Regions from separate parts of the Rummeliibacillus sp. G93 genome, predicted to be linked through region 2. Evidence: predicted binding sites of a transcription regulator. Region 2 holds the regulator's gene; each other region holds the start of a gene.
The links. Region 2 encodes LexA, which represses DNA repair genes until DNA is damaged. Its sites were predicted from a motif close to CGAACATATGTTCG; they were not measured.
Positions count from the first base shown of each region.

Region 1: the regulator LexA is predicted to act here: its motif matches at 2,143-2,156, upstream of parE (DNA topoisomerase IV subunit B).
Region 3: the regulator LexA is predicted to act here: its motif matches at 2,229-2,242, upstream of M2M59_RS07720 (carbohydrate kinase).

Region 1 covers NZ_CP097314.1:1,575,750-1,580,044, forward strand. Annotated here, with positions in the region: gene acnA (aconitate hydratase AcnA) at 1-410, shown strand, start outside; gene M2M59_RS07835 (acyl-CoA thioesterase) at 546-968, shown strand; gene M2M59_RS07840 (HesB/YadR/YfhF family protein) at 1,030-1,317, opposite strand; gene plsY (glycerol-3-phosphate 1-O-acyltransferase PlsY) at 1,333-1,935, opposite strand; gene parE (DNA topoisomerase IV subunit B) at 2,176-4,149, shown strand; gene parC (DNA topoisomerase IV subunit A) at 4,146-4,295, shown strand, end outside.
Region 2 covers NZ_CP097314.1:1,121,095-1,125,389, forward strand. Annotated here, with positions in the region: gene M2M59_RS05515 (DUF2247 family protein) at 1-77, shown strand, start outside; gene M2M59_RS05520 (hypothetical protein) at 201-470, opposite strand; gene M2M59_RS05525 (GNAT family N-acetyltransferase) at 921-1,421, shown strand; gene lexA (transcriptional repressor LexA) at 1,570-2,184, opposite strand; gene M2M59_RS05535 (cell division suppressor protein YneA) at 2,352-2,666, shown strand; gene M2M59_RS05540 (YneB family resolvase-like protein) at 2,659-3,315, shown strand; gene M2M59_RS05545 (DUF896 domain-containing protein) at 3,445-3,681, shown strand; gene tkt (transketolase) at 3,779-4,295, shown strand, end outside.
Region 3 covers NZ_CP097314.1:1,541,417-1,545,711, reverse strand. Annotated here, with positions in the region: gene M2M59_RS07725 (pseudouridine-5'-phosphate glycosidase) at 180-1,091, opposite strand; gene M2M59_RS07720 (carbohydrate kinase) at 1,088-2,197, opposite strand; gene M2M59_RS07715 (amino acid permease) at 2,343-3,725, opposite strand.

The DNA of each region.
Region 1 (4,295 bases), 450 kb from region 2:
ATGCTAAAAACCGTGTAGGCTTAGTTGTACTTACTGGTAAAGACTACGGTATGGGTTCTTCACGTGACTGGGCAGCTAAAGGTACTAACCTTCTTGGCGTTAAAACAGTTATCGCAGAATCATACGAACGTATCCACCGTTCAAACTTAGTAATGATGGGTGTTCTACCACTACAATTCGTTGATGGTGAAAGCTCAGAATCACTAGGATTGACTGGTGAAGAAACATTCTCAGTTAATATTACAGATGAAGTTAAACCTCGTGATATCCTAACTGTGACTGCTACATCTCCAGATGGCGATACTAAAACATTCAAAGCGCTTGCTCGTTTTGACTCAGAAGTAGAAGTAGATTACTACCGTAACGGCGGTATCCTACAAATGGTTTTACGTAACAAATTATCTAAATAATATGGTTCAAACAAGTGCACAATAATTTTGTGCACTTGTTTTAGTTTATAAGACAAAGGAGATTTAATGAAAGAAGAAAAGCTATGGAAGGATTTTCTCTCAAAATAACGGTATACTTAACATGAGGTGAACAACATGTTTGTAAGTGAAAAAGAAATTGAAATTCGTTATGCGGAGACAGATCAAATGGGCGTTGTATACCATGCTAATTATGTTATATGGATGGAATTAGGGAGGACGCAGCTGATTCATGATTTAGGCTTTAGCGTGACTCAATTAGAAGAAGCAGGCTATGTATCGCCTGTTATGAATGTCAATATTAGCTACAAAGCTGCACTACGTTATGGTGAAAAAGCGATTATACGTACATGGATTGTATCACAGGAACGTCTTCGTACTGTGTATGGCTATGAAATTGTACATAGTGATGGAACGATTGCAGCAACAGCAGCATCCGAACATATTGTGGTGAAAAAAGAAAATTTCCGACCAGTTGCTTTTGAACGAATTAATCCGGTGTGGTTTAATAAGTATAAAGAAATTGCAGAAATCAAATAACTCTTGGATGAATAGTGTAAAAAAGCATGCCCGAATTAGGCATGCTTTTTGCATTTTTTATCTACTTGTAATCAAATTTAAGTTCATCTAATTGGCGATCTACATCTACATATAAATCATGGTTGTTAAAAAACCATGTATCGTCTTGCTCAATAAAAAAAGTAGTGCCATTATGCTCTAATACAACACTTGGATTAATTGGCGAGTCTTGACTCATGCCGAGAGAAAACCCTTCGTGGAAAGGATTTGAGCCACCATATCTAGCATAAAAACGAATGGTATCTCCTTGCGCTACATCCATTTCATCGGAAAACCACTGAAATGCTTGTTCAGACATGACAATTTTCATAAGAACACTCCTTTTTTATAACCATGTTACTTTTGGTTCTGTTCCTTTTTTTATGCGCGATATATTAGATCTATGGCGATAAAAAATAAAGACTACAATAATGGAAATAATGATAAGTAAAAGATATTCATTATATAAAATACCATAAATAAGTGCGTAAATAAAAGCCACAACAGCTGCAAACATAGATGCTAGACTCACCATTTTATACACTTTTAAGCAAAGAAGGAAGGCGATAAGGAGCAAGATAAAGATTGGCCAATGGTAGCCAAGTAAAATACCTGCAGACGTAGCCACAGCTTTGCCTCCTCGGAAGTCAGCGAAGATAGGGAACATGTGCCCAACGACAGCAATGATGCCAGCAACGAGTGGATGGATACCACTTCCTTGGAAAACAGCTAGAATAGGAAGTATAGTTGCAAGTGTGCCCTTTAATATATCCATAAGTGTAACGGCTATACCCGCTTTTTTTCCAAGCGTACGGAAGGTATTAGTAGCACCTAAGTTTCCGCTTCCGTGCTGTCTGATATCGGTTTTATAAAAAACTTTACCAACCCATAAACCGGATGGGATGGAACCAATTAGATAAGCCAATACAACAACTAAAATACTATTCATTTAAAACTCCCTCCAACATTAGTAGTTGGTATTATTAGATTGTAATAATATTTTATCACGAGACTGTAAGCGTACACAATGACCAACTTTCTCAATAATTGCCGGTTCTTATTGTCCAATAGATTAAACGAATGATACAATAAAACCTGAGTCTAACTGAACAAGAAGTTGACAGTATCTATTATTGTGTATATGATTTATAAAAGTAGAACGGATGTTTGTGTTTAGGGGGAATATTTTTTGACAAATAAACAAACAATCACCTCTTATAGTGAAGATGATATTCAAGTATTAGAAGGTTTAGAAGCCGTAAGAAAACGTCCGGGTATGTATATTGGCTCTACAGACAGCAGAGGCTTGCACCACCTTGTATACGAAATCGTCGACAATGCTGTAGATGAGGTATTAGCGGGTTTTGGCTCACATATTGTAGTGAAAATCCATAAAGATCAAAGTATTAGTGTAAGAGATTATGGACGTGGCATGCCAACTGGGATGCACAAGACAGGTAAATCAACTCCTGAAGTAATCTTTACCATTTTGCATGCAGGCGGTAAATTTGGACAAGGTGGTTATAAAACAAGTGGTGGTTTGCACGGTGTAGGAGCATCTGTTGTAAACGCCCTTTCTTCATGGCTTGATGTAACCATTTACCGAGATGGCCATAAATACAGCATGCGCTTTGAAAATGGCGGTAAGCCCGTAACTACACTTGCTAATCTAGGCAAAACGAAAGAAACAGGCACATTTATTCATTTTAAGCCTGATCCAGAAATCTTTTCAACAACCAAGTATCAATTCGATACATTAGCTGAACGTTTACGTGAATCTGCTTTTTTATTAAAGGGCTTAAAAATAGAGCTTATTGATGAAGAAACCGAGCGACAAGAAGTATATCATTATGAAAATGGAATTGAAGCCTTTGTAGCCTATCTTAACGAAGAAAAAGATGTATTGCATCCAGTTAAATATGTTGAAGGCGAACTAGATGAAATTGAAGTTGAATTTGCTTTTCAATTCAATGATGGTTATTCCGAAACTATCCTCTCCTTTGTTAATAATGTTCGCACACGTGATGGAGGCACACACGAAACAGGCGCTAAAGCTGCAATGACTCGTGTGTTTAACGAATATGCACGTAAAGTCGGACTCCTAAAAGAAAAAGATAAAAATTTGGATGGCTCAGATATACGTGAAGGATTAGCTGCCATCATCTCAGTCCGAATTCCTGAAAATCTATTACAATTCGAAGGTCAAACTAAAGGCAAACTTGGCACAGCAGAAGCACGTAGCTCTGTCGATGGTGTCGTATCCCAAAAATTAATGTATATTTTGGAAGAGAATGCGGAGCTTAGTGCATCGCTTGTACGTAAAGCTATTCGTGCACAGCAAGTTCGCGAAGCAGCACGGAAAGCAAGAGAAGACGCACGTCATGGTAAAAAATCCAAAAAACAAACTATCTTATCAGGAAAATTGACGCCAGCACAATCTAAGAATGCTGCCAAAAATGAATTATACTTAGTCGAAGGCGATTCTGCGGGAGGCTCAGCTAAACAAGGGCGGGACCGTACTTTCCAAGCCATCTTGCCTCTTCGAGGAAAAGTAATCAATACGGAAAAAGCAAAGCTTCAGGACATCATGAAAAACGAAGAAATTGCTACCATTATTCATGCAGTCGGTGCTGGAGTTGGTACAGATTTCAACATTGAAGACGCTGCTTACGATAAAGTTATAATCATGACGGATGCCGATACGGATGGCGCTCATATACAGGTATTACTCTTAACTTTCTTCTTCCGTTATATGAGACCACTTGTTGAAGCAGGAAAAGTATATATTGCCTTGCCGCCACTTTATAAAGTATCAAAAGGGACTGGGCGCAAAGAAGTAATTGAATATGCTTGGACAGAGAAAGATCTTCAACAAGCAATTAAGAAAATTGGTAAGGGTTATATTCTTCAACGCTACAAAGGCCTTGGTGAAATGAATGCTGAGCAGCTTTGGGAAACAACCATGAACCCTGAAACACGGACATTGGTTCGCGTTCAAATCAATGATGTTGAAAGAGCAGAAAAAGGCGTTGCCACATTGATGGGTGATAAGGTAGAACCACGAAGAAAATGGATTGAATCGCATGTGGACTTTGGCCTTGAAGAAGACAGTACGATATTAGAAAGCGAATTTATACAACATGATGGAGGGGATCTTACATGACGCAGTCAGAGATATTTCAAGACTTGCCTTTAGAGGAAGTCATCGGTGATCGCTTCGGTCGTTATAGTAAATACATTATCCAGGACCGTGCTTTGCCAGATGCAAGAGACGGTCTTAAACCAGTACAGCGCCGTATTCTATATGCA
Region 2 (4,295 bases):
TAACAGAGAAAAATCAAGAACTATTTTTAAATAGATGGAATCAATTTTTAGAAGAACAAAAACAGATAGTCGAATAATATTTAAGAAAAAATGCGAATTACCAAAATAATACTAACAATAAACTCAATTTTAAGTCGTAGGATCCTAATATCTTTTACATGTTGAGGTCTATTTCTATTTAGTCACAGACAATTAAAAAACTAAATACCATAACACACTATAGGAATTAGCAAGTCACCCATTTCAATCTTTATATTTGTATCATTAAAACTATCAGAAATATCCTTACTCTCAGTATCAGAACCTGGAAATACTTCTAAAAGTATATATCCTTCAGAGCTATTTGCTATATAGTATTTTGTTTTATGATAGTAGAATTCAACTTCTCTTCCAGTTGCCAAGTAATGTTGTAGAACTTCCAAGTCAATATAAGAACCGTCATCATTTTCTGAAGTTTTAAAAGTATCCATCTTCAAACCCACCTCTGTCACTTTTTGATATTAGTCTTGCTTACTTCACCCAGATAACCTTAATCCTAAACAATAATAGTAGCCTTATCACGTTCATACTTAAGCGCTTCGGAAAACAGAAATGTTGTGTTTTTGCTTCACTCAATTGTCGAGAGATATTTTTGCGCAACAGATGATGTATAAACCATCTGACTGTTAAATCTAAAAATTTATAACCCTGTATTTACCTATATTATACACTGTAATATATTTACTTATATTGAATAATGGAAGTTTTTAAGTTTTATTACAATTATGTATGGCGCTAGAATGAAAAATCAGGAAGAGTAGAGTTTATTACTGGTGAATACTTTGTACAGCATATTATGAGAATAATCGTATGATATGTGACTATGTTTTGAATGTGCAAGGAGGTAGTGGATTGTATTAAGAGAGGAGAAAAAATAGAAAATGATTGAATTACGAAAAATAACTGGAGATAACATAGAGAAAGTAATAGCACTTGAAGTTGAAGAAAACCAAAAAGACTTTATAGAAACTACTAACCTAAGAAGCTTTGCAGATGCTCATATGTTGAATGCGGAAGGGATATTTGCTGCACCCTATGCCATTTATGCCGATGAAGTGGTGGTTGGATTTTTGATGTATATTTATGATACGTTGGATCACGAATCGTTTGAAAAAGAAGATTTTTACGGCAAGAAGAGCTATTTTATTTGGCATATTATGATTGGAAATAGTTACCAAGGGAAAGGATATGGCAAACTTGCATTTGAAAAAATGTTGAAGGAAATAGTAACGTGGCCATTTGGTGAAGCAGAATATATAGCTCTCTTTTATCAAACAAGTAATATCAAAGCTAAAACATTATACGCTTCATTTAAATTTGAAGATACAGGTATTATTCAGGGTAAGTCCATGTTGGCGATTAAAAAGCTAGTTGAGAAATAAAAGTAACATGTAATGTTTTCATTCTGCAAAATAGCACTTTAAGTAGGCGCAAAATAAAACTAATTTAACACCCGCGCTATCTGTTTTGTGTTTTAAAAAAACAATCAGTCTACAGGTAATGTAATAGACTCGATTGTTTTTTTAAGTATCAGTATATGTTTCGATAAAGACCAACAACTTTACCAAGAACAGCAACGTTTTCAACAATTATTGGCTCCATAGAGGAATTCTCTGGTTGTAAACGGAAGTGCCCCTTTTCTTTATAAAAACGTTTCACTGTTGCTTCGTTCTCCTCCGTCATAGCTACTACGATATCTCCATTATTGGCAGTTGCCTGTTGTTTGACAATCACATAGTCTCCATCGAGAATTCCTGCCTCTATCATAGATTCACCCATGATTTCGAGCATAAAAATATGGTCATCTGATCCACCGTAAGTGTCAGGAATAGGGAAGTACTCTTCAATATTTTCGATAGCGGTGATAGGTAACCCGGCAGTTACTTTCCCAACTAAAGGAACATGCATAACACCCTGTTTGGTAACATTTCCTTGATCTAAGATTTCAATAGCGCGCGGTTTTGTCGGGTCTCTGCGAATCAGCCCTTTGCTTTCCAATCTATTCAAATGGCCGTGGACAGTTGAACTGGAAGCTAAACCTACTGCTTCGCCTATTTCTCGTACAGAAGGCGGATATCCTTTAGTGCGTACTTCTTCTTTTATAAATTCCAATATATCATCTTGTCTTTTTGATACCTTTTTCAATTTGCTCACCCTCTTATCAGCAATTTTCTTTAATTGTTAAATGAAGTATAACATGTCTATTAAATGGATGCAAACATAGGTTCGAAATATATTTGACAAAAACGCATGTTCGTATTATATTGATTTATATAAACTACGAACAAACATTCGATGAAGGGGAGATCCTTATGAACTGGATTAAAAAAAATCGAAATACCACCTATTTATTTGCATTCATATTCGCCATTATGGTTATTCTTATGGTCATCAATCGGGATACAACTAGCTACACAAACATAGAAGTCCAAGAAGGAGATACTTTATGGTCGCTATCTGGACTTTATAAAGGGGATTTATCCAAAAGTGAGTGGGTTTCTTTAGTGAAAGATAAAAACAATATTATTGACGGACGCATTATAGCTGGTCATACTTTATCTATTCCTGCATACAAAAAAACTAGCACAAATAAAAGAGGAATAGAGTTGGCGAGTGAAAATGAATAGAGGGAAAGAAGCAGTATTATATTGCCGTGTGAGTACAGAAAAAGAATCCCAAGATTCTTCGCTAGAACGGCAAGAAAGTGAACTAAAAGAGTTTGCCAAAACAAAAGGCTATAATGTTATGAGTGTATTTAAAGATCGACATAGCGGCTATGACGTAGAACGCGAGGGACTCATGGATTTGCTGGATTATATTAAAGAACAACATATTACAGCATTGTTTGTGCAGGATGAAACGCGATTAGGACGAGGGAATGGTCGCATGGCCGTATTACATCTACTTAATAAAATGGAAGTGACTATTTTTACGCTTAATAATGCAGGCAATATCCAGCTGAATGAAATGGATACAATGTTGCTTGAAATATTGGCACTAGTAGAGGAATATCAAAGGAAATTACATAATGCCAAAATACGTCGTGGGATGAAAAGGGCTGTACAAAACGGCTATAGGCCTGAGAATAACTTAAAGGATCGGGGCAATCCAGAAGGTAGAGAAAGAATTGATGCTCCGATTGAACAGATTATTCAATTGAGAAATAAAGGGCTAACATTTGAAGAAATCACTTCTACTCTAAATGGATTGGGCTTCCAACTTAGCAAAGCAACAGTACATAGACGCTATAAAGAATTCGAAGAGCACAATAATTAATTGTAAACTGTCGAAAAGTTTACTTTCGAATACAGGTTGGCTTGATATGCAAATAATGCTTAACGCTTGCACTTAAAACATATTTTACATACTCTTTAAGATATGAAGAATATGAAAGGGTGTATATAAATGTTGCCAAAAGAAAAGATTGACCGTATTAATTTCCTGTCTAGAAAATCAAAAGCAGAAGGACTAAGTGTCGAGGAAGCGAAAGAACAAACAGCACTTCGAAAAGAATATCTGGATACATTCCGTAATTCCATGAGAGACACCATTGAGCATGTCCGAGTATTTGATCCAAATGGCGATGAAGTAACACCGGAAAAGGTAAAGGAAATTCAAAAACGAAATAATCCTTTAAATTAATAAGGTAAAGTAAATGTCGAAAAAATATTGTTTTCTGACATAATGTTGACTAAACTGTAATAGAATAATACTTTGCTTTCAGAAAGGATGTCTATTCATGACGCTACAAGCAGATCAGCTTGCAATTAATACAATTCGAACTTTGTCGATTGATGCAATCGAAAAAGCAAATTCTGGTCATCCAGGTTTACCAATGGGTGCAGCACCAATGGCTTACACGCTATGGACAAAACAAATGCAACATAATCCAAAAAATCCAAAATGGTTTAACCGTGACAGATTTGTATTGTCAGCAGGACATGGTTCAATGTTATTATACAGCCTACTTCATTTAGGTGGTTATGACTTACCGATGGATGAAATTAAAAACTTCCGTCAATGGAATTCATTAACTCCTGGTCATCCTGAATTTGGGCACACTGCTGGAGTAGAAGCGACAACTGGTCCACTGGGGCAAGGGATTGCTATGGCTGTTGGTATGGCGATGGCTGAAGCACATTTAGCAGGAGTATACAACACACCAGAACATTCTATTGTAGATCATTATACATTCGCGCTTTGCGGAGATGGAGATTTAATGGAAGGTGTATCTGCAGAAGCAGCTTCACTTGCTG
Region 3 (4,295 bases), 420 kb from region 2:
AATATACAGTTTATTCTGAATTATATAATAATATAATCTGGAAAACAAAATAATTTTAATGTTTATATATATAAAGAAGAAACTCGACAATTTTAAAAGTATTTCTCCAAAATAAAAGGCCTTAATCTTTCAGATTAAGGCCACTCATTTTCTATTCTATTTATCTAATCTGTTAATACTTAAAGTTGATTGTAGTTGACAGCTAGTTTTGCACCAATCACTGCATTATTTTTCACTAATGCAATGTTGGCATCAAGACTTTTACCTTTTGTTAGTTCTTTTACCTTTCCTAATAAGAAAGGAGTTACATTTTTACCCGTAATTTGTTTTTCTTCTGCTTCTTTTAATGCAGATTCAATCACTTCATTAATTACAGATTCGTCCATTGCATACTCTTCAGGAATTGGATTGGCAATAACAGCTCCGCCTTTAAGGCCTAAATCCCATTTCACTTTTAATGTTGAAGCAATTGTCTCTACATCTTCTGCTTTAAAGTTGACGGGGAATTCGCTTTTGCGTGTATAGAAAGCTGGTAGTACGTCTGTGTTATAACCGATTACCGGTACACCTTTTGTTTCAAGATATTCCATAGTTAATCCTAAGTCTAGAATAGATTTAGCTCCAGCACAAACTACTGCCACATTTGTTTGACCCAATTCCTCTAAATCTGCTGAAATATCCATGGTGTTTTCAGCACCTCTATGAGCACCGCCAATACCACCCGTAACAAATATATTGATTCCAGCTGCTTCTGCACAAATCATTGTTGCAGCTACAGTAGTTGCTCCAAGTTTTTTTGTAGCAAGCAAATAAGCTAAATCACGGCGTGACGCTTTCGCTACATCTGAGCTCTTGCCGAACATTTCTAATTCCTCATCTGATAGGCCAATTTTTATTTTTCCATCCACTATAGCAATTGTTGCTGGGACTGCCCCATTATCACGGATTATTTGCTCTACTTCACGAGCTGTTTTTACATTCTGCGGATAAGGCATGCCATGAGAGATAATGGTTGACTCTAAAGCCACTACTGGTTTCCCTTGTTCTTTTGCTGCACGTACTTCCTCAGATAAAGTGATGTATTCATTCATGATAATTCCTCCATGTCTTTTTGTAATTGTATTGCGGATAAATTTTGTCTAACCGTATATGGAGATGCTAATGTTTTTGAAGCATTCACACTTGCAGCTCTAGCTATTTCGGTTAAAGGTTTTCCTTCTAGCCAAGAGTAAATTACAGCAGATGAAAACGCATCTCCCGCTCCTGTTACATCAGCAATTTCATCGACTGGGATGGGTGGGATATGTAGGATTCCTTCATTTCTATTACCTATCATAGACCCCTCTTTGCCATTTGTGATGACTACATTAGCAATACCTAAATCTAGCCACTTTTCAACAGCCTTTTTCCAATCTTCATTTGTTTTAATTTCAGTTTTAAAGTAAGTTTCCGATTCATCTCGGTTGGTAATTATCCATGATACCCCTGCCAAATCATCTGGCAAGCGATTCATTTTCGGAGATGAAACAGGAATTATTACAATTGGCAAGTTATGACTTTTAGCAAAGCTGCACAAAAATTGGATGGTTTCCTTAGGGCAATTCAAATCTGCCACAATGCATTTGGATTGACTTAATAAAGCTTCATTTTTCAACAGCAAATCAGGCGTGATAGCTTCATATACTTCCATATCTGCAAGGGCTATTATTAATTCACCCTGTGCATCCAAAACAGCAGTATAAGAACCTGTTGCCTTTTCAGGGAATTTAGCTACTGTATCAAGCTTCATATAAAGAGATGATGCGTCTTCAATGAATGACCAATCCATATCAAGACCACTTGCAGATAACAGCGACACATCACAACCAAGTTTTCCTAAATTCTCTGCAATATTACGGGCTACTCCTCCAGCATTTTGGGTAGTGTAACTTGGATTCGAAGTGCCTAGTTGAGCGCTATCTTTGATATGAAATTTACGATCAATATTGGCTCCGCCAACACATATGATTTGTTCGGATTCACTTAAAATATAGGCCCTACCCAAAATATTACCTCGTTTAGTTAAACCAGAAATCATATTAGCAATTGATGGACGCGATAAGCCTAGCATCTCTGCAAGCTCTTGCTGCGATACATAAGGATTCTTACGTATTGCATTCAAAATCAACTGCTCTTTATCAGTTATTTTTTCAGGCATCTTATCACCTTTCAAACATTTGTTTATTAACCAAACATTTGTTTAATCATAATATGTTTTCTAGCTGTTGTCAATAAAAATATGAAAGCCTTTTCATTTTAATCAACAAAAAAAGAAGCAGGAATATACCTGCTTCTTTTTATCGTTAATCTTTAAACGTAAAATCCATTTCCTCTGGTTTAACAATTTTAGACTTTCTGACAAATTTATAACCAAAGAACAAGATTAAAAATAATGGAATACCTAGATAAGCTGCTACTACACTTCCCCAGTCAACTTTATCAGCTAAAAAGGCTTGGAAGTTTTGTGCAATAATCACAATTATACCGCATGCAACTGCGAAAATCGGTCCAATCGGGAACCACTTGGCACGATAAGGCAATTCATCTAATGAATGGCCTTGCGCTAAAAATCCTTTTCGGAAACGATAATGGCTTACTGAAATACCTAACCAGAATATAAATCCAGTAATACCAATGGCATTCATTAACCACAAGTAAACAGTTCCATCACCGAAAAATGATGCTAAGAATGCAAGTGCGCCAATTGCACAAGTGAAAATCATACTCACTACTGGTACACCGCGTTTATTTAATTTACCAAAAATTCGAGGTGCTTGTCCCTCCTTCGCCATTGAAAACAGCATACGAGTTGAAGCGTAGACACTTGAATTTCCTGCTGATAATACGGCAGACAATATAACTGCATTCATAAGAGACGCAGCGAAAGCAATCCCTGCTTTTTTCAATACTAATGTAAATGGACTCACCATAACTGAATCATTTTGTAAATTGGCATTTGTATATGGAATTAATAATCCTATTACAAAGATAGCAAAAACGTAGAATAACAAGATCCGCCAAAATACGCTTTTGATTGCTTTAGGAACATTTTTGGCAGGGTCTTCACTTTCCCCTGCTGCTACACCGACAATCTCAGTCCCTTGGAAGGAGAAACCAGCCGCAATAAAGACTACGAATACTCCTAGAATACCTCCTGAGAAAGGCGCGTCACCCATTGTAAAGTTTTTAAACCCTACTGCTTCGCCACCCATAATTCCGAAAATCATTAAGACTCCGACAATTAAGAAAATAACAATAGCACTAACTTTGATTAACGATAGCCAATACTCACCTTCACCATAGCCTTTAACTGATAAATAATTTAGCAAGAATATAATAGCTAAAAATGCGCCGCTCCAGATCCATGACGGGCTATCCGGAAACCAAAATTTCATAATCATTGTAGATGCGGTCAATTCCGCAGCAATTGTCATTGCCCAGTTAAACCAATACAACCAACCTATTGAAAATCCAAAAGCAGGGTCAACAAACTTGGAGGCGTATGAACTAAACGATCCACTTGTTGGCATATATGCAGCCATTTCTCCTAAGCTTGTCATAACAAAATAGACCATTGCTCCAACTAACATATAACCGAGCAGCGCTCCACCTGGCCCTGCTGTATGAATGGCTGAACCACTGCTTAAAAATAAACCAGTACCAATCGCACCGCCAATTGAAATCATTGTCAGATGGCGAGATTTTAATTTTCTCTTTAAATGTGTTTCTTCCTGTGCTCCCGCAGATATTTCCCCTTGTTTAACCAACACTTTTTGTTCATCTTGTTGCAAAGTCAATCAGAACACCCCTTTGTAAGCGGTAACATTTATTAGTATGAGGCTTTAAAGCAGCAAATTTGCTAATCATTGTGTTCTACAAATATAGTTTTCAAACCGCTATACAATAAAGCGACCTAAAATAAAGTGTCAGCCTACTGATTTCTAAAACTTTATACTAGAAATATAATTTAAAATTGTCGAAAGTGTCAATGTTTTTTTCGACAACTTTCGCTTCTCCATAAATATAACCATATAAAAAAAGCTTCCCTTGCGCAGTAATCTGCATAAGAAAAGCCTAGAAGATCATCTTTTATTCATGTTTATTTTAATGAATCGGGATTTCGATAAAATCAAAAGCAAGATTTAGAAAGAAGATAGAATGTATAAAAACAAAGAGCAATGCTTGCTTATTTAACTTTTTTCCTACAGTTTGATCCATTAGCTCCAACACCCTTCTTGTTTTTTGTTATTATAGTC